One region of the Stenotrophomonas sp. 57 genome, then DNA from elsewhere that is predicted to be linked to it. Evidence: riboswitches for the same ligand, from Rfam matches in the RefSeq annotation. Region 1 holds a riboswitch; the other holds the start of a gene.

What was found. A riboswitch is a leader RNA that binds a small molecule or an ion and turns the genes downstream of it on or off. The one in region 1 is predicted to bind thiamine pyrophosphate.
Region 2: linked by a shared signal. The riboswitch ahead of thiC (phosphomethylpyrimidine synthase ThiC) and the one ahead of QP512_RS00820 (TonB-dependent siderophore receptor) in region 1 are both predicted to bind thiamine pyrophosphate.

Annotation. Positions count from the first base shown of each region.
Region 1 covers NZ_CP127407.1:187,020-203,031, reverse strand. The annotation lists gene QP512_RS00865 (acyl-CoA dehydrogenase family protein) at 1-1,049, opposite strand, end outside; gene QP512_RS00860 (electron transfer flavoprotein-ubiquinone oxidoreductase) at 1,306-2,982, shown strand; gene QP512_RS00855 (c-type cytochrome) at 3,048-3,449, shown strand; gene QP512_RS00850 (transporter substrate-binding domain-containing protein) at 3,443-7,042, opposite strand; gene QP512_RS00845 (response regulator transcription factor) at 7,119-7,757, shown strand; gene QP512_RS00840 (hypothetical protein) at 8,133-8,903, shown strand; gene QP512_RS00835 (peptidoglycan-binding protein) at 9,015-10,997, shown strand; gene QP512_RS00830 (glycine zipper 2TM domain-containing protein) at 11,244-11,651, shown strand; gene QP512_RS00825 (phosphotransferase) at 11,780-12,904, shown strand; TPP riboswitch at 13,014-13,109, shown strand; gene QP512_RS00820 (TonB-dependent siderophore receptor) at 13,180-15,369, shown strand; gene pnuC (nicotinamide riboside transporter PnuC) at 15,378-15,950, shown strand.
Region 2 covers NZ_CP127407.1:3,641,240-3,657,251, reverse strand. The annotation lists gene leuD (3-isopropylmalate dehydratase small subunit) at 1-174, opposite strand, end outside; gene leuC (3-isopropylmalate dehydratase large subunit) at 174-1,592, opposite strand; gene QP512_RS16805 (class I SAM-dependent methyltransferase) at 1,654-2,427, opposite strand; gene QP512_RS16800 (2-isopropylmalate synthase) at 2,438-4,021, opposite strand; gene QP512_RS16795 (threonine dehydratase) at 4,018-5,109, opposite strand; gene QP512_RS16790 (ACT domain-containing protein) at 5,209-5,457, opposite strand; gene ilvG (acetolactate synthase 2 catalytic subunit) at 5,441-7,177, opposite strand; gene ilvC (ketol-acid reductoisomerase) at 7,216-8,190, opposite strand; gene ggt (gamma-glutamyltransferase) at 8,856-10,574, shown strand; gene QP512_RS16770 (BCCT family transporter) at 11,210-12,787, opposite strand; TPP riboswitch at 13,042-13,143, shown strand; gene thiC (phosphomethylpyrimidine synthase ThiC) at 13,226-15,070, shown strand; gene QP512_RS16760 (ion channel) at 15,186-15,857, shown strand.

The DNA of each region.
Region 1 (16,012 bases):
TCGGTGGTGATGCCGGCCCCACCCAGCAGGTCGCGACACTCGCGGGCGATGTCGATGGCCATGCGGCAGTTGTTCCACTTGGCCAGGCTGACCTGCTGCGGCTGCAGCTGGCCGGCTTCCTTCAGGCGGCCCAGCTGCAGTGCCAGCAGCTGCGCGGTGGTGATGCGGCGGGCCATCTCGGCCAGCTTGATCTGCGCGCTCTGCGTGGCCGCCAGCGGACGACCGAACAACACGCGTTCCTTGGCATAGCCCAGCGCTTCATCCAGGCAGGCAATCGCCGCGCCGATCGGGCCCCAGCTGATGCCGTAACGGGCCTGGGTCAGGCAGCCCAGCGGCCCCTTCAGTCCCTTCACATTCGGCAGGCGGTGGCTGTCGGGCACGCGCACGTCGTCGAAGAACAGCGCACCGGTCAGCGACGCGCGCAGGCTCATCTTGTGCTTGATTTCCTGGGTGGTGAAGCCAGCCATGCCCTTTTCCAGCACGAAGCCCTGGATGCCGTCCTCGGTCTGCGCCCAGACGATGGCCAGATCGGCCACTGGGCCGCTGGTGATCCACATCTTGCTGCCACTGATGCGCCAGTCACTGCCATCGCGCACCGCGCGGGTCTTCATGCTGGCCGGGTCGGAACCGCCGTGCGCCTCGGTCAGGCCGAAGCAGCCGATCAGCTCGCCACGCGCCATCGCCGGCAGCCACTGCTGGCGCTGTTCCTCGCTGCCATAGGCGTAGATCGGGTACATGCACAGCGAGCTCTGCACCGACACGAAGCTGCGCAGGCCTGAATCGCCGCGCTCCAGCTCCTGGCAGATCAGGCCGTAGCTGACCGCACCGAGGCCACCGCCGCCGTACTCGGTCGGAAGGGTTGCACCGAGCAGGCCCAGCGAAGCGATTTCCGGCACCAGTTCGTCGGGGAAACGGGCCTGGTCAAAGGCATCGCCGATGATCGGCAGCACGCGTTCGTTGGTGAAGCGGGCGACGCTCTCCTGTACGGCGCGCTCTTCCTCATTGAGCAGGGAACGGACATCGAACAGATCGTACGGATGCAAAGCCATGGCACTCACACGCAGTCAGGACCCGGCCATTGTCGGTCATCCGGGCAGCACGTGCCGACCAGGATCGGCACCACCAGAGATGCACCGCTACGCTGCACCGCAGCAATCATGGCGTGAACATCGCCGATCTAGCTCGATCACGCGCGGCCCGGTACCCTGACACATTCAAACAACCGTTTCGCCCGTGGCCGCACGCGCGATTCCCAGGCACCGCCGGTGGCCCCGATGCCGGCCCTACCCACGAGTCATGCAATCGATGAGCGCTGAAGCCAACGCCCTGCCCCCGCGTGAAGTAATGGAATTCGACGTGGTGATCGTCGGCGCCGGCCCCGCCGGCCTGGCCACCGCGATCCGCCTGCGCCAGCGCGCGATCGAAGCCGGCCGCGAACTGTCGGTGTGCGTGCTGGAGAAGGGTTCCGAGCCGGGCGCGCACGTGCTGTCCGGTGCGGTGATGGACCCGCGCGCGCTGACCGAACTGTTCCCGGACTGGGCCGAGCGCGGCGCACCGCTGAAGCAGAAGGTCACCCGCGACGAATTCCTGTTCCTCAGCGAGACCGGTTCGCGCAGCACCCCCAACGCGCTGCTGCCGGAGTGCTTCCACAACGAAGGCAACTACATCATCAGCCTGGGTGAAGTGACCCGCTGGCTGGCGCAGCAGGCCGAGGCACTGGAAGTGGCGATCTTCCCGGGCTTCGCCGCCGCCGAAGTGCTGTATGGCGGCAACGGTGAAGTGATCGGCGTGGCCACCGGCGACATGGGCATCGAGAAGGACGGCAGCATCGGCCCGGCGTTCGAGCGCGGCATGGCCCTGCAGGCGAAGTACACGATCTTCGCCGAGGGCGCGCGCGGCCACCTGGGCCGCCAGCTGATCGCCCGCTACACGCTGGACGAGGGCAAGGACCCGCAGGCCTACGGCATCGGCATCAAGGAACTGTGGCAGATCGACCCGGCCAAGCATGAGCCGGGCCTGGTGGTGCATGCCGCCGGCTGGCCGCTGGACAGCGATACCTACGGCGGTGCGTTCCTGTACCACGCCGACGGCGGCAAGGTCGCCATCGGCTACGTGGTCGGCCTGGACTACAAGAATCCGTGGCTGAGCCCGTTCGAGGAATTCCAGCGCTTCAAGACCCACCCGGACATCCGCAAGCACCTGGAAGGCGGCACCCGCATCGGCTACGGCGCACGCGCGATCACCGCCGGTGGCCTGCTGTCGCTGCCGAAGACGGTGTTCCCGGGTGGCGCACTGGTCGGCTGCGAGGCCGGCTACCTCAACGCCAGCCGCATCAAGGGCAGCCACGCGGCGATCAAGACCGGCATGCTGTGCGCCGACGCCGCGTTCGATGCGCTGGCTGCTGACCGCCAGCACGATGAACTGAGCGCCTATCCGAAGGCGTTCGAAGCCAGCTGGCTGTTCACCGAACTGCAGCAGGCCAAGAACTTCAAGCAGTGGTTCAAGAAGGGCCAGACCGTGGCCACGCTGATGACCGGCGTGGAGCAGTGGCTGCTGCCCAAGCTGGGCGTGCGCAACCCGCCGTGGACCCTGCATCGCACCCAGCCGGACTACGCCTGCCTGGAACCGGCGTCCAAGCACACCCGCATCGCCTACCCCAAGCCCGATGGCGTGCTGACCTTCGATCGTCTCAGCTCGGTGTTCCTGAGCAGCACCAACCACGACGAGAACCAGCCCAGCCACCTGACGCTGAAGGATCCGAGCATTCCGGTGAAGGTGAACCTGGCCGAGTACGCCGGCCCGGAAGCGCGCTACTGCCCGGCCGGCGTGTACGAGTTCGTTGGCGAAGCCGACAACGCGCGGCTGCAGATCAACGCGCAGAACTGCGTGCACTGCAAGACCTGCGACATCAAGGACCCGACCCAGAACATCGTCTGGGTGACCCCGCAGGGTGGCGGCGGCCCGAACTACTCGGGCATGTGATCGCCACGGGCTGCGACCGCGCGTCGCAGCCCGCCGGTTGCCGCGCAGCGCTATCCTGCCCGCCCATGCGTGCTTCCCGCCTGCTCATCGCCGTTGCCGTGGCGCTGGTCGCCACGGCCTGCCAGCGCCCGCCTGCAGCACCCGCCACGCCGGAACAGGCGCGCCAGCGGGCCATGCAGCGTGCGTTCGAGCTGTGTGCCGGCTGCCACACCGTGCAGCCCGGTGGCATCCACCGCTTCGGGCCCAACCTGCACGGCGTGATCGGCCGTCGTGCCGGCAGCCTGCCCGATTACGGCTATTCCGACGGCATGCGCCGCGCCGACATCACCTGGACCGCGCAGACGCTGGATACCTTCCTGCAGTCGCCTACCCACCTGGTGCCGGGCACGCGCATGTACAACGCCTTCCCCAGCGCCGAACGCCGCGCCTTGGTGATCGCCTACCTGCAGCAGCAGTCGGCTCAGTGAGCCAGGCGCTGCAGCTGCTGCTGCAGGCGCGCCACGAACGCTGCCACCGCCGCGAACAACGGCACCAGGTCGGTCTCGGCGGCGTCCTGCAGGCGCTCGACCAGTGCATTGGCCTGCCCGGCCAGGGCCGTGGCCCCTACCGCGCCCAGTCCACCGGCCTGACGATGCAGGTGCAGCGCGGCTGCGGCGCGGTCGCCGGCCTGCAGCGCGCGTTGCACGGCGGCCAGGTCACCTTCACTGGCCTGCAGCAGGCTGTCACGCAGCTGCTCGGCCACGGCACGCGAGCCGAAGCGCTGCTGCAGCGCCGCCAGATCGGGCACGGCATCGGCATCGTCGGCCACGCTGTCCGGCAGTGGCGCCTCGAACGCCTGTCCCTGCGCCTGCGGCAACCAGCGCAGCAGTGCCGCGCGCAGCGTGGCCAGTGACAGCGGCTTGGCCAGCACTTCGTCCATCCCCGCTTCGCGGCAACGACGCGCATCGTCATCCAGCACGCTGGCGGTCAGCGCCAGCACGGTCAGCCGCGGCTGGCCGGTGCGCCCCTCGCGCTCGCGCAGCAGGCGGGCGAAGGCGAAGCCATCGAGCACCGGCATGCGGCAATCGGTAATGACCAGATCGAAGTGCTCCGATGCCAGCCGATCCAGCCCCTGCTGGCCATCGCCGACCAGCACATGCGGCACTCCCAGCTGCTGCAGGCGCCAGGCCATCATCGCCTGGTTGGTCGGATGGTCCTCGATCACCAGCACGCGCGCCTGGCGCAGCGACGCAGGCAGCAGGGCGGCCTGCTCCTGTTCGGCGGCCAGCGCTTCCACGTCACCGCTGCCGGCTTCCACCAGCGACAGCCTCGCCTCGGCGCGGGTGCCCTCGCCCAGCGTGCTGTGCAATACCAGTTCGCCATCCATCATCTGTACCAGGCGCTGGCTGATGCTCAGGCCCAGGCCGGTACCACCGTGGTCGCGCTGGATGTAGACACCGGCCTGGGTGAACGGCGCGAACAGGTGCTGCAGCTGTTCCGGCGCGATACCGATGCCGGTGTCGGTGACGCTCAGGCACAGGGGCTGCGCACCGTCCTCGCCGGTCGGCCCCGTCACCTCCAGCTGCAGGCGTACTTCACCCTGCGCGGTGAACTTGATGGCGTTGCTGAGCAGGTTGAAGACGATCTGGCGCAGGCGTACGCCGTCCACTTCGTGCGCAGGCGCCAGCGCCGGGTCGATCTGCACATGCAGGTCCAGGCCACGTGCGCTGGCCTGCGCCGACAGCAAGCGGCACACGCTTTCCAGCAGGGGCCGCAGCGGCTGGGGTACTGGCTCCAGGCGCATTGCGCCGGCCTCCAGCCGCGAGTAATCGAGGATGTCATCGAGGATCTGCCGCAACATCTGCGCCGAGTCCTCGATCACCCGCAGGATGCGCTGCTGCTCGGCATCCAGCGGCGAATGCGCCAGCACTTCCAGCATGCCCAGCACGCCGCTCATCGGCGTGCGGATCTCATGGCTCATGGTGGCCAGGAAGTGCGATTTCGCCTCTGCAGCCTGTTCGGCCTCGGCCTTTGCCAGGGTCAGGGCATCGGCCTGCGCGCGGGCCTCGCTCGCATCCACCCAGTAGCCACTCCAGGTCACCACCCCGGCCTCGGCAGCATAGGGCTGCGCCTGGGTACGCACCCAGCGCGGGCCTGCGCCGTCGCCACGCAGGCGGAATTCCAGCACGAGCGGTGCGAACTGGTGCGCAGCCTGTTCGACGGCCTGCAGGATCCGCGCGCGATCGTCCTCTTCAACGCGGTCCAGCAGCATCCTGGCGTCCTGCTCGGCCTGCTGCCGGGTGATCCCGAACAGGGCCTGCAGGTCACCGGCAATGAACGGGAAGCTGAGCGTTCCATCCACGTCGCGACGGGCCTGGTAGACCACGGCAGGCAGGTTGTCGGTCACTTCGGCCAGGCGCTGCTCCAGCTGGCGTCGCCCGGCCACCTCACGGCGCAGGCGCCAGTAGCCGATGGCATGCACCAGCAGCGCGGTCAGCAGCACAAGCAGCAGCGGCACACCCCAGCGCAGCGCTCGGCTCCAGTCGACACCATTGTGGTACTCCACCGCCAGCCAGTCGCTGCGCAGCGCCTCGCGCGTGCGCGGGGTCATCTGCAGCAGCAGCCGGTCGAAGGTGGTGGCCAGCGCGGCATGGCGGCGTTCGACCGCCAGCACCAGCTGGTCGTTGAAGCCCGCCGGCGCCGCCACCTGCAGGCGGCCGGGAAAACGGTCGCGCAGCAGATGATCGACCACGGCCAGATTGCCCACGTACGCGTCGGCCTCGCCATCGATCAGGCGTTGCAGCGCCTGCTCGGCGCTGCGCGCGGCAATGATCCTGGCCTGCGGTGCCTGCTGCAGCACATAGCCACGCACGCGCTCGGGATCGGAAAGCAGCACGCGCTTGCCCTGCAGGTCCGACAGGCCCAGCAGCGCCGGGGCATCCTGGCGGCTGACGATCACGTTGGGCACGCTGATGAAGGGCTGGCTGAACACCCACTCCGGGCCCAGGTAGGCCGAATCCGCCGGAATGCCCATCACCGCCTGCAGATCACCGCGGCGCGCCTTCTCGCGCACATCGAACCAGTCATGGCTGTTCTGCGGGTGCAGGTTGGCACCGGCCTGCATCAACCGCTGCAGGTACTCGCTGGCCAGGCCACTGGGCTTGCCTTCTTCGTCGGCGAACGACAGCGGCGCCGCATTCGGTGCGAAACCGATCGTCAGCGGCTGCTCCAGCACCCGCTGCTCGGCCTGGCTCAGGGCCAGCTGTGCCGAGGCCGACCACTGCGGCGGCGGCAGCCAGCGCCGCGCCAAGGCATCGCGCTCGGCCTGGCTGGTCGCGGCCAGGGCCACGTCCAGCGCTTCGGCCAGCGGCTGCTTGCCATTGGGCACGCCGAAATGGAGGCGCTCGGGCGGCAGATCGCTGGGTCTCAACAGCACCACGCCCTGCAGGCGTTCGCGCGCAATCAGTTCGTTGGCGACATAGGCGTTGCCGATATAGACGTCAGCTTTGTCGTCTCTGACCATCTGCAGGGCCGCAAGCGAGCTGTTTGCGACAAGCTGTCGGGCGCGCGGGAAACGCGCGCGCACCTGCGGGCCCGTGAGGAAATCCTGCTCGATCACCACCCGCAGGCCGTCCAGATCGGGGTTGTCGGAGGCACGCAGGTCATCCGGGCGGCCCACCAGGGCCAGTGGCGACTCGCCATAGGCAGCGGTGTAGACCATGCAGCCGGTGCGGTCGGCACTCAGAGCGACGTTCATCACTACGTCGATCTCGCCATGACATGCCGCATCCAGCACGGAAGTCCAATCAGGGTAGCGGCGGGCCTCAACCTTCACACCCAGCCGGCGAGCAAGAAGCGACAGGTAATCCGGGCCCAGCCCCACCTGCTGGCCATCACGCAGGGACTCAAACGGCGGCCAGCCACTGTCATACTGGCCCACGACGATGCTCGGATGGGCGGCGAGGTACTCGCGTTGCCGGGGGCTGAGTGACAGCGGCCCAGGAACGGCCTGCGCCAGGGCTGCCGGCAGCACCAGTGAGGCCAGCAGCAGGACCAGCCCGCGAACAGCCCAGCTACGCATCGGCGTCGATCTCCTAGAATCCTTGCCAAGGTCCGCGGTGGTCGCGGTCCGGCCTGCCCGGTGGCCATACTAGAGCATGAGCTTGCGCATCATCATCGCAGACGACCACCCGGTGGTCCGTATTGGTACCCGCGCCGTCATCGAGTCGAGCGGGGTCGGTCGCGTGGTGGGCGAGGCCGACAGCGCACAGGCGCTGATGGCCCTGCTCGGCAGCCAACCCTGCGACCTGCTGGTGACCGACTACTCCATGCCAGGCAGCCCTCAGGCCGACGGCTTCGCCATGATCGGCATGATCCGTCGCCGCTACCCCGACCTGCCGGTGCTGATGCTCAGCGTCTCCAACAACCTGGCGATCCTGCGCATGGTGCTCGACAGCGGTGTGCTCGGCCTGGTCGACAAGAGCTCGTCGATGGACGAACTGCCGCAGGCCATCCAGGCGGTCTACCGGGGCCAGCCCTACATCAGCCGCAGCCTGCGTGAGCGGGTGGAGGCCGCCGGCAGCTGGCGCATGCGCGAGGGCGACGGCAAGCCGTTGTCGCCGCGCGAGGTGGAGGTGCTGCGGCTGCTCGGCACCGGCATGACGGTGAAGGAGATCTCGCTGCAGCTGCACAAGAGCGTCAGCACCATCAGCCGGCAGAAGGGCGACGCCATGCTGAAGCTGGGCCTGAAGGGCGATGCCGAGCTGTTTGACTACCTGCGCGATGGCAATATCTGAGAACTGGTTCACATAATTTGACCGGTCTCAGACGCCTGCTTTGACCGGCCACGGTTCTGTGCAAAGATGGTGGGGCATGGGTTCTCAATGCGAGGTCGAAGGAATCGACCGGCTCATGTCCTCGCTCCCGTCCGTGGTGGATGGGGTGCGGCTTCCTGCCGGCCGTCTGGCCCGGCAACGCTGACCATGGAGAGGCGCATGCATCATCCCCCCGAGCTACGTTGGACCCTGCCGTTGCGGCCCCTGCGCGCATTCGCGGCGTGCCTGCTCGTCTCTCTTTCCGCTGCGGCCTGCAGCGCCGCCGATCCGGCCCCCTCGTCCTCCCAGCCTGCGCCTGCGCAGGCTGCCAAAGCGCCCCGACAGGATGTTGCCCCGATGCAGAACCCCTCTCCCGATGCCGCCGTCACCCCGCCCGACGCGCCGACCGTGATGTACTTCACCTACCAGGTGGACGGTGATGGCGCGACCTCCTACGAGGTCCAGAACGGCAGCGTGGCGACCTTCTGGTTCGGCCATACCTTCACCCTCGATGGCACCACGTACTACACCGGTTTCTCGTGGGATACCCGCGAGCATTACGGCACGCCGGGCGAACAGCAGCCGGCCGGCCCGGATGACCGCGCCAACCTCGCCGAGGCCACCTTCGTACTGGCCGGCAGCGACGCCAGGAAACCGTGGAAGTTCCGCGGCCAGGAATGGACCATCGGCGCCCTCGGTGCCTACGACAAAGCCGACGACGTCGATACCCGGCGCACGCCGCTTGAACATCGCACCGCCGATGGCCGCCTGCTGCTGGCCGTCCCTACCATCAGCTTCGACCGTGGCATCAGCAGCAGCGGCTACGCGCTGCTGCTGTTCAACCCCAAGCGCAGCGAAGACGACGTGGACAGCAAGGTCTGGCGCTATGTCGGCTCGGTGCGCACCGGCGAAGACAACAGCGCCGCCTGCGATGGAGGCAACGTGATGCCCTGCACCGACAGCGATGGCGAGCTGGCCTTCGTCGCCGATGGCAACGGCCTGCCGCGGCTGACCGTCACCTTCAAGGGAACCACCATCGACGCACCCGGCAAGACCCGTGCGCTGGGTACCGGTGACGCCGTGCACTACACCTTCAACAGCGCGACCCAGCAGTACGTCGCGCCCTGATTGCCACCCGCACACGCGGGTTACCTGTTGACCGACATGTTCTTGACTCATGGATGAGTCCGGTTGGCGAATCGCGGCATCGGCCGCTCCATCAACCCCGAGGAAGACGTCATGGCACAGCATGACTACAGCAGAAAGGAAGTCCTGGACATCGTCGAGCAGGTCGCCCGGCACAAGGGCATTCCCGTCGATGATTTCATGCGCTTCGCGCACATCGAGACCGGCGGCACTTTCAATGAGCGCGCCCACAACATCTCGTCCGGCGCCAAGGGCCTGTTCCAGTTCGTGCCCGGTTCCGCGCGCCAGTATCACCTGACCGGCCACGAGTTCGACCCGACCCGCAATACCGAAGCGGCCGCGCAGATGTACCAGGACAACCTGGACTCGATGGCACGCCGCAACGAGCGCACCGGCAACCCGTACCTGTCCGGCGGGGCGGCGCCGACCGGTCTGGACCTGTACCTGGCCCACCAGCAGGGCAGCGCCGGCTATGGCTCGGTGCAGACCGCGATCGCCACTGGCACCTTTGGCGTGGTGCGCAACGGCCATGGCGAAGAGATCAACATGCGCCGCAACGTGCTCAACCAGATCGGTTCCGATGCCAGGGCGCTGACCGGCCACACCCTGGCCGAGATGCGCGGCATGAATGATGGCGACCTGGCGCGCACCTTCTCCAGCTACTACATCCACAAGTACGCGGCGATCAGCATTCCGGAGAAGAACATCGCGCCACAGACGGTGACGTCGGGCCAGGCCCAGACTCCGGCAGCGGCCAGCGCCGCCGTGGCGGCCGGTGCTGCCACGCTGGCGGCGACCGCAACCGCTGCAGCCGCGCCGAAGCCGGGCATCGAACTGCAGGCGGCCTACGAGGCCGGCGTGAAGTATGACCACGTCAAGTACGCCATCAATATTCCGGGCCACGCGCTGTACGTACCGGGCAAGACCGGCAAGAACGTGGAGCAGGGCTACATCGACTGTTCCGGTTGGGTCGGCACCCTGCAGAACCGCACCATGGACGAGATCAACCAGAAGGCCGGGCATGCAGTGTTCAGCAAGGCCGACCGCATCGACCTGGGCAACCTGGGTTCCGGTGGCATCGTACGCAAGGCGTTCGACCAGTCCGGCGTGCTGCTTGACCGCGACGCGATCCTGAAGCCCGATGCGCTGAAGGAAGGCATGATCATCGGCCTGGATACGGCCAGGACCCGCCACGAGCACTGGAACGGCATCGACCACATCGTGATGGTGGTGCGCGACCCCAACACCGACAAGCTGCTGATCAGCCAGTCCACCGGCAGCAAGGGCGTGCACACGATGCCGGTGGAGGACTACCTCAAGCAGGTGAAGGAGCACCCGAACTGGAAGCTGTACGCCTCCGATCCGCTGTCCAAGGCGCGCGACCTGCTGGAAAACCGCACCCAGTCGCACGAGCAGACCCAGGGCACGCCTGCGGCCGAGCACAAGGCCGCTGCCACGCCGCACGCCGAACCGTACAAGCAGGGCGCGCACAGCGAGGGCGTGCGCACGGTCCAGGAGCAGCTGGGCCACCTCGGCTACGTCGGTGCCGACGGCAAGCCGCTGGTCGAGGATGGCCGCTTCGGCCGCAACACCGACGCGGCGGTGCGCCAGCTGCAGAAGGACAACGGGCTGGTCGCCGACGGCATCGTCGGCGCGAAGACCCTGGAGGCGATCCGCGAAGCCCGCGAGCGCCCACTGCTGAACGACGAACGGCACCCGCGCAATCCGATGTACCTGCAGGCCACCGAAGGGCTGGAGCGGCTGCCGGCCGGTACCTTCAGGGATCGCCACGCGCTGGAAAGCGCCGCAGCGGCCCTGACCAAGGAGGCGCATGCCGCCGGCCTGCAGCGCATCGACTCGGTGGTGCCCAGCCCGAACGGCGAGCGCCTGTTCGCCGTGCAGGGCACGATAGGCGATCCCGCAGCCAGCCGCGTGGCGGTGGAAACGCGCGCCGCCAGCGAGCAGAGCCTGGCCGTCAGCAGTGGCGCGGTGCAGGGCGCCCCGAACGTGCTGCACCAGCCGCAGGATGCCCAGCAGGAGCAGGCCCGGCAGGCGCAGAAGGCCATGGGGGTCTGACCTCGCCAATGCCTTGGGAGACAAGGGAGGGCCACGTCCGCGTGGCCTTTTCCCTATCTGCCAGCTGAGCGGCCGCGCCCGCTTTCAGCCTCGCTTCATGCCGCCTGCCGCTAGATGAATGCGCAAGCCGCCCGGTGGGCAAGGCAATGTTCCGGCAATGTTGGAACGTCAGCGTGGTCTCCACGGCAGCCGGGGCGCCCGCGCCCTCCCTGCCCAGCGTGGCATGCACCTCACAGGAGAACGAACATGCTCAGTACTTCCACACTCAGCTTCCGTGGTCTGGCGATGGCCCTGGCACTGGTGGCCGGTGTTGCCGTGGTCAGCGATGCCAGCGCGATGTCGAGGAAGGACAAGCGCACCCTGGTCGGCGCCGTCGTCGGCGGCGTGGCCGGCAACCTGCTCTCCAACGGCGACCCTGCAGCCACCGTCGGTGGTGCCGTGGCCGGTGGTGCGATCGGCAACCTGACCACCTCCGACCGCCGCGACCGTCGTTATTACGACAACCGCTACTACGACAACCGTTACGATCGCCGCTACGATCGCCGCTACTACCGCAGCGGCTATTACGACCGTGGTGACAACCGTCGCTGGCAGCGCGAGCGCTACTACGACAACCGCTACTACAACGACCGCGGCCGCCATCGCGGCTGGTAAGCGGCGCGGCGCCTTCGCCGATGCGGATGCACGGACGGGCGGGTCGATGGCCCGCCCGTTTGCGTTGGCCGCGGCCATGGCGTTGAATGCGCAGCCTTGGATGTGACTTTTCCCACTCGGGCTGCGGCATGACGTCTTCCTCTCACCGCGTGCAGGGCCTCAACAATGACGAGGTCGCTGCCGACTGGCCACCCATCAGCGCCGCGGACATCGCGTGGCTGAGCGCGCGATACCCGCAGCTGGGCGAGCACAGCCAACCCCGCTGGCACAGCCCGCGGCCGCTGTCGGCCGCCGCCATCGTCGACGGCGTGGACGGCGCGGTGTTCGTCAAGCGCCATCACCACAGTGTGCGCAGCGCGGCCTGCCTGGAAGAAGAGCATCGCTTCATCGCCCGTCTCGCCGCAGCGGGCGTGCCGGTGGTGCAGGTGCTGGCGGCGGTTGATGGCCACACTGCGGTCGAACACGGCGAATGGACGTTTGAACTGCACGATGTCGGCGTGGGCGACGACCTGTACCGCGACGCGGTGTCGTGGTCGTTGCTGACCGATGTCGCGCAGGCCCGCGAAGCCGGGCGCATGCTAGCGCGGCTGCACCGTGCCTCCGCCAGCTACCACGCGCCACAGCGCAGTACCCACCTGCTGGTCGCGCGCGATGATCTGATCCGTGCCGACGATCCGATCGAAGCAATCAAGGCCGACCTGCCCGCACGGCCGGGGCTGGCCCGTTACCTCGCACGCATCCCCTGGGAAGCGCAGCTGCAGCGCGACGTGCTGCCATGGCACGCCGGCCTGGCCGCGCGCCTGCGCGACGAACCCCAGTTGTGGGCGCACAACGACTGGCATGTGTCCAACCTGCTGTGGCGCGACGGGCAGGTCAGTACCGTGCTGGATTTCGGCCTGGCCTCGCCCACCAGCGCGCTGTTCGACCTCGCCACCGCGATCGAGCGCAACGCGGTGGCGTGGCTGGAACTGGAGCGCGGCAGGGATGCAGTGCGCATCGACATCGCGCTGGCGTTGCTTGATGGCTACCGCGAAGTGCTGCCGCTGTCGGGTACGCGCGTGCATCTGCTGGCCGACCTGCTGCCGATGGTCCATTTCGACTTCGCACTGTCCGAAGTGGAGTACTTCGAAGGCATCACTGGCTCCACCGCGAATGCGGACGTGGCCTGGCAGCCGTTCATGCTGGGGCATCCCGCATGGTTCCACAGCGCGCCGGGGCAGGCCCTGCTGCAGGCCCTGCACGCTGCAGCGTGACCCGGTTGACGCACCGTCGGGGTCAGAGCCCTTTCCTTCGGAAAGGGCTCTGACCCCGCAGCCTGAAGGGCACCGGCTCGCAAATCCGTACCATTTGTAGTGAAATGGTCACCTGAAGCGGGGGTGCCTGGATCTGCCAGGCTGAGAGAGTCCCTTGGAACCTGATCCGGTTTGCACCGGCGTAGGGAGCTTTGAGCCGCAGCCACACCCCCGTCATGGGCCGGTGCACCTGCGCGCCGTCGCTTCGTCTCCCTTGTTGTCCGAAGACGAACCGAATGAACCGCTGCCTGCGCCCCACCCTGCTCTCCCTCGCCCTCTGCGCCGCGCTGCCGCTGCACGCCAGCGAGGCCGAGGCGTCCCCCGATGCGGCTGCCACCGGCGCCGAACGCTCGCCGACCGAGCTGGCAGCAGTGCGCGTGCAGGCCGGCAAACCGAAGGCCGACACCTCGCGCGTGAACGCCTTCGGTGGCGGCAGCTGGAAGGACACGCCGGCGTCGGTGAACGTGCTCGAGCGCGATTACCTCGACCGTCGCCAGGTACGTTCGCTGTCCGAACTGGCCAGCAACGATGCCTCGCTGGGTGATGCGTATGCGCCGGTGGGCTACTACCAGAACATCGCCATCCGCGGCTTCGCACTGGACCCCGCCACCGGCTACCGCTTCAACGGGCTGTCCATCGCCGGCGAACAGCGCCTGGCGCTGGAGAACGTGCAGTCGGTGGAAATCCTCAAGGGTGAAGCCGGCCTGGCCGCAGGCGTGATGGCGCCTGGCGGCATCATCAACTACATCGGCAAGCGCCCGGCCGAAGTGCGCACCGCCACGCTCGGCACCGATTCGGAAGGCTCGCGCTATGTCGCCGTCGATGTCGGCCACTGGATCACCCCGCGCTTCGGCCTGCGCCTGAACGCCGCGTGGGATTCCAGCAACGCCTATGTCGAGCACGCCGATGGCCGCCGCAACGTCTACTCGCTGGCGGCCGACTGGCTGATCGGCGAGCACGGCAAGCTGGAAGTGGATGCCAACTACCAGACCAGCTCGCAGCGCTCGGTGTCGGGCTACCAGCTGCTGGGCGCGCGCGAACTGCCGCGTGGCGTCGACCGCGAGCACCTGCTGGGCTACCAGCCGTGGCAGCGCCCGGTGGATATCGCCAGCACCAACATCACCGCCCTGCACACCTACGATTTCAGCGACGCCTGGCAGTCGCGTGTCTCGGTCGGCCACAGCCGCTCGGTGATCGATGACAACGTCGCGTTCGCCTACGGCTGCTACTACGCCACGCAATGCGCCGATGGCAGCGTGCCGGGCAACTACTTCGCGCCCAACGGCGACTACGACATCTACGACTACCGCAGCCCGGATGACACCCGCCGCAACCAGCAGGCGCGCGCCGAACTGCGCGGCCGCTTCGAGACCGGCAGCGTCGGCCATCAGCTGACCATCGGTGCCGACTACTTCCGCCGCACCGTGGACAAGCGCCCCAGCGTCAACGAGTACGTCGGCACCAGCAACATCCACGAAGCACCGGTGCCGGTGTTCGAACCGTCGCCGAAGATGCCCGGCCCGTCCGCACGGCGTCTGGACAGCCGCCAGACCGCGTTCTTCGCGCTGGACCGGATGAGCTTCGGCGATGACTGGCAGTGGCTGGCCGGTGGCCGCTTCGTGCGCCTCGACGAGCGCGCCTACGACAAGCGTGGCGTCCCGCAGCGGCACAGCCGCCTTTCGCGCTTCCTGCCGCAGACTGCGGTGGTGTGGAAGGCCACCGACCAGCTCAATGCCTACGCCAGCTACGTGCGCGGCATTTCGCTGGGCCAGGAAGCACCGTTCTGGACCAGCAATGCCGACACCTTCCTGCCGTCGGTGCAGTCGCGGCAGCTGGAAGTGGGCGTGAAGTACGTGCCGGTCGAAGCGCTGACCCTGGGCGCGGCGGTGTTCCGCATTTCGCAGCCGTACCAGTACGCAAAGCCGGACAACAGCGACGTCGGCTACACCTTCGTCGAAGAAGGCACGCAGACCCACACCGGCCTGGAGCTGACCGCCAACGGCCAGCTGACGGACGCATTGCAGATCGTGGCCAGTGCCAGCGTGCTGCAGGCGCGCGCTCGCGATACCGGCACGCCCACCTATGAAGGCCATCAGCTGGTGAACGTGCCGAAGGTGCGGGCCAGTGTGCACGTGGCCTATGCGCTGCCGTTCGTGCAGGGCCTGGACGTGACCGGTGGCTGGCGCTATGCCGGTGCCAACGTGGCCCGCGCCGACGGCGGCGTGCGTGCACCGGACTACTCGGTGTTCGACGCCGGCCTGCGTTTCCAGCATCGCCTGCACGAGCGTGCGGTGACCTGGAACCTGTCGGTGGACAACGTGTTCAACCGCTTCTACTGGCGCGATACCGGCAGCAGCGGCGGTGACTACTACCTGTTCCCCGGCGCACCGCGACAGGCGCGCCTGTCGGTGACGTTCGCGCTGTGAGCGGCGTGATGCTCGAGTGGACCGCCGCGCTGTTCAGTGTGCTCGGCGTCTGGCTGATGGCCAGGCGCCGGCTGTCGGCATGGCCGGTGGGCCTGCTGTCGGTCACGCTGTACGGGTTGGTATTCGCCGAGGCCAAGCTGTACTCGGACACCCTGCTGCAGGTCGCCTTCGGTGGGTTCCTGGTCTACGGCTGGCTCAACTGGCGCCAGCACGCCGCCGATGAAGGCAGCATCCGCATCGTGCCGTTGGCACGCGGCACGCTGCTGCGCGACCTGGCCATCGGCCTGTGCGGTGGCGTGGCGCTGGGAGCCGGCATGCACACCTTCACCGACGCCGCGCTGCCGTGGCTGGACGCGATGCTGACCGCACTGAGCCTGGTTGGCCAGTGGTGGCAGGCGCGCCGCCACGTGGCCTGCTGGTGGGTGTGGATCGGGGTGGACGTGGTCTACGTGGGCGCGTATCTGTTCAAGTCGCTGCATGTGACCGCCGCGCTGTACGTGTTCTTCCTCGGGCTGGCCGTGTTCGGCCTGCGCGCATGGAGCGCGGCCGCACGCGAACCGCAGGTGGCGCCGGTGCGTTGATGCGGATGGCCGGGCTGGGCGCCGGCAGTCGCCAACCTGGGTTGGCGCGCGCCTGCTGACCA
Region 2 (16,012 bases), 990 kb from region 1:
GAAGTCGGTCACCGGCGATCCGTCGGCCTGCCAGCGCCAGTCATTGAAGGCGTTGCGGCCCAGGCCGGCGCGTTCGGTGGTGGACAGGAACCGCGCCGGGATGATCTGGTCGGTGTCGATGTTGGTCTGGCGCAGCACCACACTGGCCGAGGTCAGGGTACGGAAACCGGCCATCACGCCACCTCCTGTGCGAACAGTTCGCGGGTATCGGCAACGTGCCCGTTCACAGCGGCCCACGCCGCGCTCATCGGCGACGCCAGCAGCGTGCGCGAACCGGGGCCCTGGCGGCCTTCGAAATTGCGGTTGCTGGTGCTCACGGCCAGCTGGCCGGGCGCGACCAGATCGCCGTTCATGGCGATGCACATCGAGCAGCCCGGCTCGCGCCACTCGGCACCGGCCGCGCGCACGATTTCGTGGATGCCTTCGGCTTCGGCCTCGCGCTTGACGATCTCCGAGCCCGGCACCACCAGCATGCGCACGCGGTCAGCGACGCGGCGGCCGCGCAGGACCTGCGCGACTTCGCGCATGTCGCTCAGGCGGCCGTTGGTGCACGAGCCGACGAACACCACGTCCACCGGCGTGCCGGCCAGCGCCTTGCCGGCCTGGAAGTGCATGTAGTCCAGGCCCTTCTGTGCGGCCGCATCGTTGGCGGCGGGAATCGGCGCATCCACCGCGATGGCGGTGCCCGGATGCGTGCCCCAGGTCAGGGTCGGGCGGATATCGGCGGCATCGATGTGCACTTCGCTGTCGAAGCGCGCACCTTCATCGCTGCGCAGCTTCTGCCAGCGCGCGACGGCAGCGTCGAAGTCGGCGCCCTTGGGGCCACGCGGCGTGCGGGCCACGAAGTCGAAGGTGACCTGGTCCGGCGCCACCATGCCGGCACGCGCGCCGGCTTCGATCGACATGTTGCACAGCGTCATGCGCTGTTCCATGTCCATCGCTTCGATGGTGCTGCCACGGAACTCGATGACGTGGCCGGTGCCACCGTTGACGCCGATCACGCCGATGATGTGCAGCACCACGTCCTTGGCACCGACGCCCGGCGCCAGCGGGCCATCAACGGTGATCGCGAAGGTCTTGGCCTTGCGCTGCAGCAGGCACTGCGTGGCCAGTACGTGGCCGACTTCGCTGGTGCCGATGCCGAAGGCCAGCGAACCGAACGCACCATGGGTGGAGGTGTGACTGTCGCCGCAGACGATGGTCATGCCCGGCTGGGTGAAGCCCTGTTCCGGCGCAATCACGTGGACGATGCCGCGGTTGTCCGAGGCCATGTCGAACAGCTCGATGCCATGCTCGGCGCAGTTGCGCGCCAGCGTGGCGACCTGTGCCTCGGAGGCGGCGCTGGCGTAGGGCAGCGTGCCGTCGGCTGCGGCTGGCAAGGTCGGCGTGGAGTGGTCCATCGTCGCCTTGGTGCGGTCCGGCCGGCGCGGCGACAGGCCACGCTCACGCAGCTCGGTGAATGCCTGCGGCGAGGTGACCTCGTGGATCAGGTGCAGGTCGATGTACAGCACGGCGGGCGCGCTGTCGGATTCGGGAACCACCACGTGGGCGTCCCACAGTTTGTCGTACAGGGTGCGGGGTGCGGAAGTCATGCGTGTGCCTGGCAGAAGTACGAAGGTGCGGACATCAGGAAAGATAGCGAAAAGTGTTGAGTCAGCGGCGACGGGCGAGGACCCGCAGCCGCACGTAGTCGGCCAGCGGCTGGCCGGCGGCGTTGCGCGGCAGATCGGCCAGCAGTGCAGTGGCGGCGTCGCGCACGGTGGCGCGAGCCTCGCTGGGCAGGTCATCCAGCAGCGGCGCGGCGAAGACGCGCAGCCAGCCGGCCACGCCGGTCGGCAGCGCCGTCGGGCGCGGCGTGCATTCGATCAGCTGCACGTGGAAGCCATGCTGGCGCAGGCGGTCGGCATAGGCATCGGCGGTCGGGAAGTACCACGAGAAGGCGCTGGCGCCATGACCGTGGGCCACACGTGCGGCCTGCACCGCGGCGATGATCGTGGCCACGTTGCCATGGCCGCCGAACTCGGCGACGAAACGGCCGCCGGGGCGCAGGGAACGACGCACGCCCTCCAGCACGCGGTCCGGGTTGCCCATCCAGTGCAGCGCGGCATTGCTGAACACCGCATCGAACTCGGCGTTGAAGGTCAGCGCGTGGCCATCCATCACCTGGGCATCGACGCCGCGCGCGCGGGCGGCATTGACCAGTTCCGGCGAGGCGTCCACGCCGTGGATGCGTGCGCCGCTCAGGGCCAGTTCGGTACTGAGTACGCCGTCGCCACAGCCCAGGTCGAGGATGCGCTCACCGGTGCGCGGGTCGAGCAGGCGCGCAACCGCACCGCCGAGCAGCGGCACGAAACCGGCATCGATTGCATAGTCCTGGGCGTTCCACTGCTGGCCGGCGGCCGTGGTGGCGGTGTCGAAGGCGCTCATCTCAGATTCCTCAGGCAGTGGCGGCGGTCGGGGTTTCGGTGCTGCTGGCGGCGGCCTGGCGCTGGCGCAGCAGGCGGTTGGCCACGTCCAGCCAGGCCAGCGCGGACGCTTCGATGATGTCCTTGCTGGTGCCGGTACCGTCGTACTCCACGCCTTCGTGGCGCACGCTCAGGTTGGCTTCGCCACGTGCATCGGCACCGATGCCGACGCTGTGCACCTGGTAGCTGTCCAGCTGCAGCTGCACGCCGGTGGCCGAGGACAGCGCGCCGAACAGCGCATCGACCGGGCCATCGCCCTGTGCGGTTTCGGCCACGCGGTTGCCTTCCGGGTCCGACAGCTCGACCAGCGCATTGGCGCGGCTGCCGACGTCGCTGATGGTCATCGAGGCCAGGCGGTAGCCCTGGGTGTTGGCGCCACCCTGCATCAAGGTCTGCAGGTCGGCGTCGGTGACCACGCGCTGCTGCTCGCACATCGCCTTGAACTGTTCGAAGACCAGCTTCAGCTCGTCTTCTTCCAGCCAGAAGCCCAGTGCACGCAGGCGCGATTCGACCGCGGCGCGGCCACTGTGGCGGCCCAGCACCATCTGCGAATCTTCCCAGCCCACGTCCTCCGGGCGCATGATTTCGTAGGTGCCGCGGTGGCGCAGCATCCCGTGCTGGTGGATGCCCGATTCGTGGGCGAAGGCATTGGCGCCGACGATGGCCTTGTTGCGCTGCACCGGCATGCCGACCAGGCGCTGCAGCAGCTGCGAGGTGCCGACGATGCGCGGGGTATTGATCGCGGTGTCCTGGTCGTAGAAGGCCTGGCGCACCTTCAGCACCATGGCGATCTCTTCCAGCGAGCAGTTGCCGGCGCGCTCGCCGATGCCGTTGATGGTGCACTCGACCTGGCGTGCGCCACCTTCGACGGCGGCCAGCGAGTTGGCCACGGCCAGGCCCAGGTCGTTGTGGCAGTGCGCGCTGAAGATCACGTTGGCCGCGTTCGGCACGTCGGCCACGCCGGCGATGACCTGCTGGAACATCGCGCGGATTTCTTCCGGCGTGGTGAAGCCGACGGTGTCGGGCAGGTTGACGGTGGTCGCGCCGGCGGCGATCGCCACGCGGGCCACTTCGATCAGGTAGTCCAGCTCGGTGCGGGTCGCATCCTCGGCCGAGAACTCCACGTCGTCCACATAGGTGCGGGCCAGGGTGACGTGCTTGCGTACCGACTCCAGCACCTGCTCGCGGGTCATGCGCAGCTTGTGCTCGCGGTGCAGCGGGCTGGTGGACAGGAACAGGTGCAGGCGCGGGTTGGCCGCGGCTTCCAGGGCACGTGCCGAGGTTTCGATGTCGGCCTGCAGGCAGCGCGACAGCACCGCCAGGGTCAGGCTCGGGCGGCGCAGCTCACGGCCGATCAGGGCCATCGCTTCGCGGTCGGACTGCGAGCTGGCCGGGAAGCCGGTCTCGATGATGTCCACGCCCAGTTCGTCCAGCGCACGCGCCATCACCAGCTTCTGCGGCGGGCTCATGCTGCAGCCGGGGGACTGCTCGCCGTCACGCAGGGTGGTGTCGAAGATGCGGATGCGCGGGGTGGTAATTCGTTCGATGGTGGTCACAGGGAAATCTCCTCGACAGCGGGCGTTGCGGCTTGCAGGTGGGAAGGGGAAGAGGTGGGGGAGGCGGGGGCGCTGGCCTTGCTGGGCGAGCGTGGGGTTTCACTGCGGCGCCGGCGCGGTTTGCGCGGCGGCCGCGGGCGGATATCGGTGAGCAGGCCGGCCAGGACACCGGCATCGATGTTGCCGCCGGAGACCACTGCGCATTTGCGGCGGCCGGCCACGCGGCGCCCGGCGGCCAGTGCCAGCGCACCGGCGCCTTCGGCGATGATGTGTTCTTCCAGCGCCAGCCGCACCAGCGTCTCGCGCAGTTCGGCTTCGCGCACGATCACCACGTCGTCCAGCAGCGAGGTGCACAGGCGGCGGGTCAGGAAGCCGGGAATCTTCACCCGCACACCGTCGGCCAGCGACGGCACCGGTGCGATCTCGCGCACGTCACCGCTGATCGCGCGGGCCATTGAATCCACGCCCTCGACCTGCGCGCCGATCACGCGCACGCCCTGCGATTTCAGTGCCAGCGCCACGCCGGAGGCCAGGCCGCCGCCACCGATCGGCACGATCACCACGTCCGGTGCATGCGGTGCCAGTTCGATGCCGACCGTGCCCTGGCCGGCGATCACGTCGGCATCGTCGAAGGCGGACAGGAAGCGGTAGCCATGGCGCTGCGCCAGTTCGACGGCGAAGGCGAAGGCCTCGTCGTAGCTGTTGCCGTGCTGGCGAACGGTGGCGCCCCAGTGGGCGACACCGGCGATCTTGGTCGCAGGCGCGCCATGCGGCATCACGGTGATGGCCGGCACGTCCAGGCGGTAGGCGGCCCAGGCCACGCCCTGTGCGTGGTTGCCGGCCGAAGCGCAGATCACCGGGCGGGTGTCGCCACGTTCGCGGCCGGCCAGCAGGGCGTTCAGCGCGCCGCGCACCTTGTAGGAACCGGTGCGCTGCAGGTTTTCCAGCTTCAGCCAGGTGCCGAAGCGTTCGGCATGGTGCAGCGGGGTAGGCGGCAGGAAGCGGCGCAGGCGGGCCTGCGCGGCCAGTACGTCGGCAACGCTTACGTCGCCGACATCGCTTTCCTTGCTGGCATCAGCGGCCGGCATGGGCCACCCGCGGGTTGCCGGACTGCGCCGGGTGCGGGCACGGGCGACGAAGAAGACGCCTCCGTGCCGGCACCGTGGTCGCTACGGTACGGGTGTTCATCATGCAGCTCCTTCCACGGGCGTCAGCTGTACCGACACGCAGTCGTAGATCTTTTCCATCTGCCGGCACAGGGTGTCCGGCGGCCGCTGGCCATCGACCACCAGCTGCAGGTGCCAGCGTCCGTCATCGGCGGCCACCGGCGCGCCGCTGATCGCGCGCGGGGCGAAGCCGCGGCGTTCGGCCATGCCGATCACGCGCAGCAGCGCGCCTTCGGCCGGGTGCAGCACCAGGTCAAGCCGGTATTGCATTGGGGGTCTCCTGGCGGGCGTGGGCGGGGTTGCTTTCCAGCATGGTGCTGTTGGCGGTGTTGGGCGGCACCAGCGGCCACACGTTGGCGCGTGCATCGATGGCCACGTGCAGCAGGGCCGGGCCCGGCTCGGCCAGCAGTGCGGCCAGGCCACCTTCGACGTCATCGCGGTTGTCGATGCGGGTGGCGGCAATGCCGAACACCTTGGCCAGGGCCACGAAGTCCGGGTTGTCGGACAGGTCGATCTCGCTGTAGCGCTCAGCGAAGAACAGCTCCTGCCACTGCCGCACCATGCCCAGCGAACTGTTGTCCAGCAGCACGATCTTCACCGGCAGCCGGCAACGCGCGATGGTGGCCAACTCCTGCACGTTCATCATGAAGCTGCCATCACCGGACACCAGCACCACGGTGCGGTCGGGGCAGGCGAACTGCGCGCCCATCGCCGCCGGCAGGCCGAAGCCCATGGTGCCCAGCGCGCCACTGGTCAGGTGGTTGCGCGGGTGGTTGAAGCGGCAATGCTGGGCCACCCACATCTGGTGCTGGCCGACATCGCAGGCGATGACCGTGTCGGCCGGCGCCACTTCGCTCAGGCGCTTCAGCAGCGCCGGGGCGTAGATGTGCTGGCCGGGTGCGTCGTAGCGGGCGGCGAAGCGGTCGCGGTGCTGGGCACAGCGCTTGCGCCATGCGTCCTGCTGGGCCTGGGGGGAGGGGAAGGCCGCACGCAGGGCGCGGATGGCATGGCTGACATTGCCCGGCACCGCGACATCGGCGCTGCGCAGCTTGGAGATCTCGTAGGCGTCGGCGTCGATGTGGACCACGCGGGCGAACGGCGCGAACTCGGCCAGCTTGCCGGTGGCACGGTCATCAAAGCGCGCACCCAGCACCAGCAGCAGGTCGCTTTCCTGCACCGCCATGTTGGCCGCGCGGGTGCCGTGCATGCCCAGCATGCCCAGCGACTGCGGGTGCTGCGGGGGCAGCGCGCCCAGGCCACGCAGGGTCATCACGGTGGGGATGGCGCTGGCCTCGGCGAAGTCGCGCAGGTCCTGCACGGCCTCGCCCAGGGCAATGCCACCGCCAGCGTAGATCACCGGCTTCTCGGCTGCCGCCAGTGCGGCGATGGCCTCGGCGATGGCCGCATCGGCGGCGGCCGCCGGCGGCTCCACGCTGGACGGCACGTGCACCGGCAGGTGGCTGGCATCGGCCAGCTGCACGTCCTTGGGCAGGTCGATCAGCACCGGGCCGGGGCGGCCCTCACGGGCAATGCGGAAGGCGTCGGCCACTACGCGCGGCAGGTCATCGACGCTGCGCACCAGCCAGCTGTGCTTGACGATGGGCAGGGTCAGGCCGAACACATCCAGTTCCTGGAAGGCGTCGGTACCCAGCAGTGGCGTGCCGACCTGGCCGGTGATGCAGACCATCGGCACCGAATCCAGCATGGCATCGGCGATGCCGGTGACCAGGTTCGACGCGCCGGGGCCGGAGGTGGCCACGCAGACGCCAACCTGGCCGCTGGCACGGGCGAAGCCATTGGCCGCCAGCGCGGCACCCTGCTCGTGGCGCACCAGGATGTGCTTCAGCGACGAATCCACCAGCGCGTCGTAGAACGGCATGATGGTGCCGCCGGGATAGCCGAACAGCGTACGGACGCCCTCGGCCTCCAGCGCCTGGGTCAGCCAGCGCGCGCCGTTCGGCGGCGCGCTGCGGTGTGTGGGAGAGTTCATGGGGGAACCTTGCAAAGCGGGTGGGGGAGGCTGCGTGGTTACGCAGCCTGTCCTTGCAACCAGACCATCTTGGCGCGCAGCTCCTTGCCCACCTTCTCGATCGGGTGCTCCAGGTCGGCCTGCTTGTACTTCTTGTAGTTCGGCAGGCCCGCTTCGTACTCGGCCACCCAGTTCTTGGTGAAGGTGCCGTCCTGGATGTCCTTCAGGACTTCCTTCATGCGCTCCTTGGTGCTGGCGTCGATCACGCGCGGGCCGCTGACGTAGTCGCCGTACTGGGCGGTCTCGGAGACGAATTCCAGCATGCGCGAGATGCCGCCTTCGTAGAACAGGTCCACGATCAGCTTCAGTTCGTGCAGCACTTCGTAGTAGGCGATCTCTGGCTGGTAACCGGCTTCGACCAGGGTCTCGAAACCGGCCTGCACCAGCGCCGAGGCACCGCCGCACAGCACGGCCTGCTCGCCGAACAGATCGGTCTCGGTCTCTTCCTTGAAGGTGGTCTGGATCAGGTTGGCGCGGGCACCGCCGAGGCCACCGGCATAGGCCAGGGCGTAGTCAGCGGCCTTGCCGCTCTTGTCCTGGTAGACCGCCCAGATGCACGGCACGCCGCGGCCGATTTCATACTCGCGGCGCACCAGCGCGCCAGGGCCCTTCGGTGCAACCAGCACCACGTCGAGGTCGTCGCGCGGCTTGATCATGTCGAAATGAACGTTCAGGCCGTGCGCGAACAACAGCACCGCACCCTGCTTCATGTTCGGCGCCAGCACGTCGTCGTACAGCTTCTTCTGCACCATGTCCGGGGTCAGCACGGCGACCAGGTCGGCATCCTTCACTGCATCGGCAGGGGCCTTGACGGTGAAGCCATCGGCCTGCGCCTTGACCTCGGTGGGGCCGCCCGGGCGCAGGCCTACCACCACGTCGAAACCGGATTCGCGCAGGTTCAGTGCGTGGGCGCGGCCCTGGCTGCCGTAGCCGATGACGGCGATCTTGGTCTGGGGCAGGTCGTTGGTGCTCATGGGGGAGGTTCCTTGCGGTGGGAAGAAAAAAGAACGGCCGGTCGTCGAGGTGACGTGCCGGCCGGTCAGGGGAAAGCGGTGGGGGAGGCGCCATGCATCGCACACGGACACCCGCCACGGGGTGCCGTGGTGGTGTGGGTCCGGGTTTTGAAGGTGGCGGTGTGCATGGTGGTTGCGTCTGAAACCAGGTCCTGAAATGAAAAAACCCGCACCGGGGCGGGTGCGGGTTTTGATGAGTTCCGGTGTATTTGTTGCTTACACGCTGGCTCGTCCCGCACCTGTTGGCTGGGTAATAAGTACGAGCACAAGAATCGAACGCAGCGAGGCGGCGCCGGTGTCGGCGGCTTCGATGTGGGTTCGCGGTGGCGTGTTGTGATGCAACATGTGATCGAGAGAAACACAGCCATTTCGGCGGTGTCAACCCTGGCGACAGATTTTTTATCGGTTTCCGCTGCATCCAGCGCAATCGCTTGTGGCACAAGGATGGTTGCTGCTGAAAGTGTTTCGGTGAACCCGAATTCACTCTTTTCAGCGCGTTTTTTGCGCGGGAATGAGGGTATCTCTACCGGTTCGCTCGCCGGGCATGGCCCATGACCTCTGCCCGATACCGCGTGAAGTCCGCAGCGGCGAAGATCGGGGAACCACCCTTCCATCGGAACCCGACCGTGTCCCGACGCCTTGCCCGTTCCCTGCTCGCTGCCGCCGTGCTCGCTGCCGTGCCTGCACTGTCCTTCGCCGCCGACCGCATCACCGGCCACACCTTCGCCACCCGTTCGGAGGTGATCGCCCCGCACGCGATGGCCGCGACCTCGCAGCCGCTGGCCACCCAGATCGCGCTCGATGTGATGAAAGGCGGCGGTTCGGCAGTGGACGCGGCGATTGCCGCCAACGCCGCGCTCGGCCTGATGGAACCGACCGGCAACGGCATCGGCGGCGACCTGTTCGCCATCGTCTGGGATCCGAAGACACAGAAGCTCTACGGCTACAACGGCTCGGGCCGCTCGCCGAAGTCGCTCACCCTGGCCGAGTTCCAGCGCCGCGGCCTGAAGGACATCCCGGCCACCGGTCCGCTGCCGGTGTCGGTGCCGGGCGCGGTCGATGGCTGGTTCGCGCTGCACGAGCGTTTCGGCCGCAAGCCGATGGCCGACAACCTGGCGCCCGCCATCCGCTATGCCCGTGAAGGCCACCCGGTCGCCGAGGTGATTGCTTACTACTGGGACCGCTCGGTGCCGAAGCTCTCGCAGTACCCGGGCTTCAAGGAGCAGTTCACGATCAACGGCCACGCCCCGCGCAAGGGCGAGATGTGGAAGAACCCGAACCTGGCCAGCACCCTGCAGAAGATTGCAGATGGCGGCCGCGATGCGTTCTACAAGGGCGAGATCGCCCACACCATCGGCGATTACTTCAAGGCCAACGGCGGCTACCTGAGCTACCAGGACATGGCCGACCACCTCGGCGAGTGGGTCGAACCGGTCAGCAGCAACTACCGTGGCTACGATGTGTGGGAACTGCCGCCGAACAGCCAGGGCATCGCCGCGCTGCAGATCCTCAACGTACTGGAAGGGTACGACTTCTCGAAGATTCCATTCGGCTCACCCGAACATGTGCACCTGTTCGTCGAAGCGAAGAAGCTGGCCTTCGCCGACCGTGCGCGTTTCTATGCTGACATGGCGTTCCAGCCGGCACCGGTGCAGAAACTGATTTCCAAGGAATACGCCGCGCAGCGCCGCGCGCTGATCTCGATGGACAAGGCGTTGAAGGAAGTACAGCCGGGTACGCCGAAGCAGCTGGAGGAGGGCGACACGATCTACATGACCGTGGCCGATGCCGACGGCATGATGGTCTCGCTGATCCAGTCCAACTACCGTGGCATGGGCAGTGGCATGGCACCGCCGGGACTGGGTTTCATCCTGCAGGACCGCGGCGAGATGTTCGTGCTGCAGAAGAACCATCCCAACGGCTACGCACCGGGCAAGCGCCCGTTCCAGACCATCATCCCGGCGTTCATCACCAAGGGCGGCAAGCCGTACGCCAGCTTCGGCGTGATGGGGGGGGCGATGCAGCCGCAGGGCCATGCGCAGATCGTGATGAACCTGGTGGACTTCGGGATGAACCTGCAGGAGGCCGGCGACGCACCGCGCATCCAGCATGAAGGTTCCACCGAGCCGACCGGGCAGGCGACGGCAATGACCGACGGTGGCGAAGTGAATCTGGAAACCGGCTTCCCGTATGAGACGGTGCGTGCGCTGATGCGCAAGGGGCATCGCATCGTGTTCGCCGATGGCCCGTATGGTGGGTACCAGGCGATCATGCGTGATCCGGAGACGGGCGTGTATTACGGCGCGTCGGAGAGTCGCAAGGATGGGCAGGCGGCGGGGTACTGAGTTTCCCGGCCATCGGGCTGAGCCCCCTCTGCGGTGGGGGGCGTAGAAGCTGGATCGCGTGATTGGGCCGGGCGGGTAGGCTGGGCGGGGGACGCCGTGAATCCGTCCATGGAGGCTTGGCAGCCGCTTGCTCGTGTGCGCTGTCCTGCGCACACGGCAAGACCGGGGTTGGGCGTCCTGCCCAACCCGCCCGAGGCATGCCTCGGGCCCATGCGGCTGACACCCCCGCCCAGCCCACCCGCCCGGCCCCTGACAATTTCATGCGGCCGCCACCGCAGGAACAGAAAGAAGAAGATCAAGAGCAAAGGCAACGGCAACAGCCGCGCGCTGTGAGTTGGGGTCGGATCCGTTTTCCGAAGGAAAACGGATCCGACCCCCCTCTTGTTTTCCGATACGCCACATCCACGCATGGCGTGGCGAACCAACCGTCACCGGAAAACTGTCGGAGGCGGGGAGGGGCAGATGGCGGGACCGTCCACGGCATGGATGCCGTGGCCGAGCCTACAGGGACGTACTTGCGGCGTGTCCCGCCATCTGCCCCTCCCCGCCAAGCCAAGTAGTAACCCAGAGCCGCTCTGGCTTTTGAACTTGCACTTGCCTGAAAAAGCGGTGCAGCCGCAGGCTGCAAAACACCCTCAATCCCGATCCTGCGCGCGCGCCGCCTCCGCCTGGGTCTCTTCCTGCGCCGCCATCTCGCGCGCGATCCACGCATCGATCATGTGCCGCTGGCGCTGCGCCTGCCGCCGCTCGCGCGTGTATTCCTGGTCCAGCACCCGGTGCAGCGACACCATCACCAGCACCATCAGCAACGCGAACGGCAATGCCGCGATCGTGATCATCCCCTGCAGCGCATCCAGTCCACCCGCCAGCAGCAGGGCGGCTGCGATCAGGGCCACCGCGATACCCCAGGCCAGCTTGCGCTTCAACGGTGGATCGCCGGCCTCGTCGGTGGACATGCTGGCCAGCACCAGTACCGCTGAATCGGCCGAGGTCACGAAGAAGATCATCAGCAGTACCAGCGCGATGCACGACAGCAACAGCGGCAGCGGCATGCTGTCGAACAGGGTGAACAGCACCGTCTCATAGCCATTGCCCAGCGCCTGCACCAGGTCGGCGTGGCCGAAGATCTGTGCCCACAGCGCGGTGCCGCCGAACACCGCGAACCAGAGGAAGCCCAGCAGCGTCGGGGCGAGCACTACGCCGATCACGAACTCGCGCACGCTGCGGCCACGCGAGATGCGCGCGATGAACGATCCCACGAACGGTGCCCACGAGATCCACCAGGCCCAGTAGAAGATCGTCCAGTCCGCCACCCACGTGCTGCCGGAGAACGGTGACATGCGCAGGCTCATCGTCACCAGCTGGTTGAGGTAGGAACCCAGCGTGGTAGTGAACGTATCGAAGATGAATCCGGTCGGCCCCAGCACCAGCAGGGTCGCCGCAAGCAGCGCGGCCAATGCCAGGTTGAAATTGGACAGCCATTTCACTCCGCGTTCCACGCCACTGGCGGTGGAGGCCATGTACAGCACGAAGGCAACGGCAATGATGATCATCTGCACTGCGACGGTGGCCTGCACGCTGAAGACGCGTTCGATACCGGCGGCAATCTGGATGGTGCCGAAGCCGAGCGTGGTGGCGACACCGATCGCGGTGGCAACCACCGCGGCAATATTGACCACGCGCCCGATCCAGCCGCGATGGTGGCGGCCGATGATCGGCTGCAGCATGTCACTGACCAGGCCGCGGCCATTGCGGTTGAACTGGAACCAGGCCATCGCCAGGCCGATCAGCGCATAGATCGCCCATGGGTGCAGGCCCCAGTGGAAGAACGCGTAGCGCATCGAGGCGCGCGCGGCGTCCATGCTTTGCGGTGCCAGTCCTTCCGGTGGCTTGCTGAAATGCGAGATCGGCTCGGCCGCGCCCCAGAACACCAGACCGATGCCCATGCCGGCGGCAAACAGCATCGACATCCAGCTGGCACGCGAGAATTCGGGCTCGGCATCTTCGCCACCGATGCGCAGGTTGCCGAAGCGGCCGAAGGCCAAGTACATCAGGAACACCAGGGCCAGGAACACCACCAGCAGGTACAGCCAGCCGACACTGCGGATGACCTCCGCCAGCATGGACTGCACCACGGTATTGAAGGGGCCGGGCGCGATGCCGGCCAGCAGCACCAGCAGCAGAACCAGTGCGATGGAAACGCGAAACACCATGAAGGAGCTTCTCCGATCAAGGGGATTGAGGGGAGCGAGCAGAGCTTGCAGCGAGGGGCCGGCGGCATGCAGCGCGAACCGGGCAGGGGCCGCGTCGGCGGCGAAGGAAGCATCGGTCGCGGCAGCGCTACGGACGTGCACCTTACTGAACGCGACGTCATGGTTCCGTTAACGAATGCGGTTTGGGGTCAGATCCGCTTTCTGCAGGAAAGCGGATCCGACCCCGTAGGCGGGCGGTCTATGCTCTAATGCGCAGCAAGAAGCGGGGGTACCGCGGCCATCCGGCCACGGTTGAGACAGTCCCTTGGAACCTGATCCGGCTCATACCGGCGTAGGGAAGCTTTGCAATGCAGCCGTGCCCGGACTCCGCCCAAGGACCGTCCGTGCGCGGGTGCCGTGCGCCGCCGCTTCGTCCCTGACCCTCCTGGACGATGCCCGATGAACGCTCAGCTCTCCGCCCTGCAGCAACAGGCCCAGCAACTCTCCGAATCCGTGACCCGGCCCATTCCCGGTTCGCGCAAGATCCATGTGCCCGGCTCGCGCCCGGACCTGCAGGTGCCGATGCGCGAGATCGCGCTGACCCGCACGCCCACGCTGTTCGGCGGCGAAGAGAATGCACCGGTCACCGTCTACGACACCTCGGGCCCGTACACCGATCCGCAGGCCCGCATCGATCTTTCCGCGGGCCTGCCGGCAGTGCGCCGTGCGTGGATCGAGGAACGCGGGGACACCGAACAGCTCGATGGCCTCAGCTCTTCGTTCGGGCGCGATCGCGAACACGACCCGAAGCTCGATGCCGTGCGCTTCCCCGCGCGTACCCTGCCGCGACGTGCGCGTGCCGGCGCCAACGTCACCCAGATGCACTATGCGCGGCGCGGCATCATCACCCCGGAAATGGAATTCGTCGCCATCCGCGAGAACCAGCGGCTGGACGCGATCCGCGATGCGGGCCTGCTGCAGCAGCATCCGGGTGAAGCGTTCGGCGCGTCGATCCAGAAGATCATCACGCCCGAGTTCGTGCGGGACGAGATCGCCCGCGGCCGTGCGGTGCTGCCGAACAACATCAACCATCCGGAAAGCGAGCCGATGATCATCGGCCGCAACTTCCTCACCAAGATCAACGCCAACATCGGCAACAGTGCGGTGTCCTCGGGCATTGCCGAGGAAGTGGAAAAGCTGGTGTGGGCGATCCGCTGGGGTGGTGACACGGTGATGGACCTGTCCACCGGCAAGCACATCCACGAAACGCGCGAGTGGATCATCCGCAACTCGCCGGTGGCGATCGGTACGGTGCCGATCTACCAGGCGCTGGAGAAGGTCGATGGCCGCGCCGAAGCGCTGACCTGGGAGATCTTCCGCGACACGCTGATCGAACAGGCCGAGCAGGGCGTGGACTACTTCACCATCCATGCCGGCGTGCTGCTGCGTTACGTGCCACTCACCGCCAAGCGGGTCACGGGCATCGTCAGCCGTGGCGGTTCGATCATGGCCAAGTGGTGCCTGGCGCACCACAAGGAGAACTTCCTCTACACGCATTTTGAAGAGATCTGCGAAATCATGAAGGCCTACGACGTGACCTTCTCGCTGGGAGATGGCCTGCGTCCGGGCTGCATTGCCGATGCCAACGACGCCGCGCAGTTCGGTGAGCTGGAAACGCTGGGTGAGCTGACGAAGATTGCCTGGACGCATGATGTGCAGACCATGATCGAAGGCCCTGGCCACGTGCCGATGCAGCTGATCAAGGAGAACATGGACAAGCAGCTGCGCGAGTGTGGCGAAGCGCCGTTCTACACGCTGGGGCCACTGACCACCGACATCGCGCCGGGCTACGACCACATCACCAGCGCGATCGGTGCGGCGATGATCGGTTGGTTTGGCACGGCCATGCTCTGCTACGTGACGCCGAAGGAGCACCTCGGCCTGCCCAATCGCCAGGATGTGCGCGATGGCATCATGGCCTACCGCATTGCCGCGCACGCGGCGGACCTGGCCAAAGGACACCCGGGCGCGCAGGTGCGCGACAACGCACTGAGCAAGGCGCGCTTCGAGTTCCGCTGGGAGGACCAGTTCCATCTTGGGCTGGATCCGGAGAAGGCCAAGGAATTCCACGACGAGACACTGCCGAAGGATGCGCACAAGCTGGCCCACTTCTGCTCGATGTGCGGCCCGCACTTCTGCTCGATGAAGATCACCCAGGATGTGCGTGACTACGCCGAGGCCGGCATGAAGGAGAAGTCCGCCGAATTCCGCGCCGCAGGTGCAGAGGTCTACCACCAGGGGTGATGCCGCGCAGGTAGCGCCGGGCACCGCCCGGTGGGCGCATCGGTCCCGGAAAGCCGCCGGGCGTGGCCCGGCGCTACCCGCTATGCTCCGGCCATCGCCCCGTGGAAAGGACACCATGCCCATTGCTCTGACCACCCGTTGGCTGGCGATCGCACGCCGCCATCCCTCGGCCTGGCTGCTGGGTGCGCAACTGCTGGCGGTGCTGTTGTACCCGGCGCTCGACGACACTGCCGCTGGCCGTGCAGCGCTGGGCATGTTCGGCATGGCGGTACTGGGCCTGGCGCTGTGGGTGGTCCAGCGCAGCCCGCTGGGCACTTGGCTGGCACTGCTGCTGGCCATTCCCTCGGTGGTGTTCTCACTGGCCGGTGCGCTGCTGGACCGCAGCGGGCTGCTGACCACCGCCCAGCTGCTGGAGAGCCTGCTGTACTTCTATACGGCGGGCGCGTTGATCGCCTACATGCTGCAGGACCATAAAGTCACCCGCGACGAACTGTTTGCCGCCGGGGCAACCTTCACCCTGCTGGCCTGGGCGTTCGCTTTCGCGTTCGCGGTGTGCCAGCAGTGGTATCCCGGCAGTTTCCACGGCGCCAGCGGCGGTGATCAGCGCAGCTGGATGGAGCTGCTTTATCTGAGCTTCAGCTTGCTGTCCGGGGTAGGGTTGAGCGACGTGGTGCCTCTCCATCCGCAGGCACGTGCTCTGGTCATGCTGGAGCAGTTCGCAGGCGTCATGTACATCGGCCTTGTCGTGTCGCGACTGGTCGGTTTGACCATGCTTCGGCGAATGTGAAAATGAACGCCAGATAAAAATTTCGCGCCCAAAGGGGCGCGAATAGTGATGCAGATTATGTGAATGCGTCGGCGAGAGAGAGCCTGAGTGTCGACCCCGTCATAGGCGGGGTAACCGGCTTAGGCTAATATCCGCGGGCGTTATTGTTTTTGCGG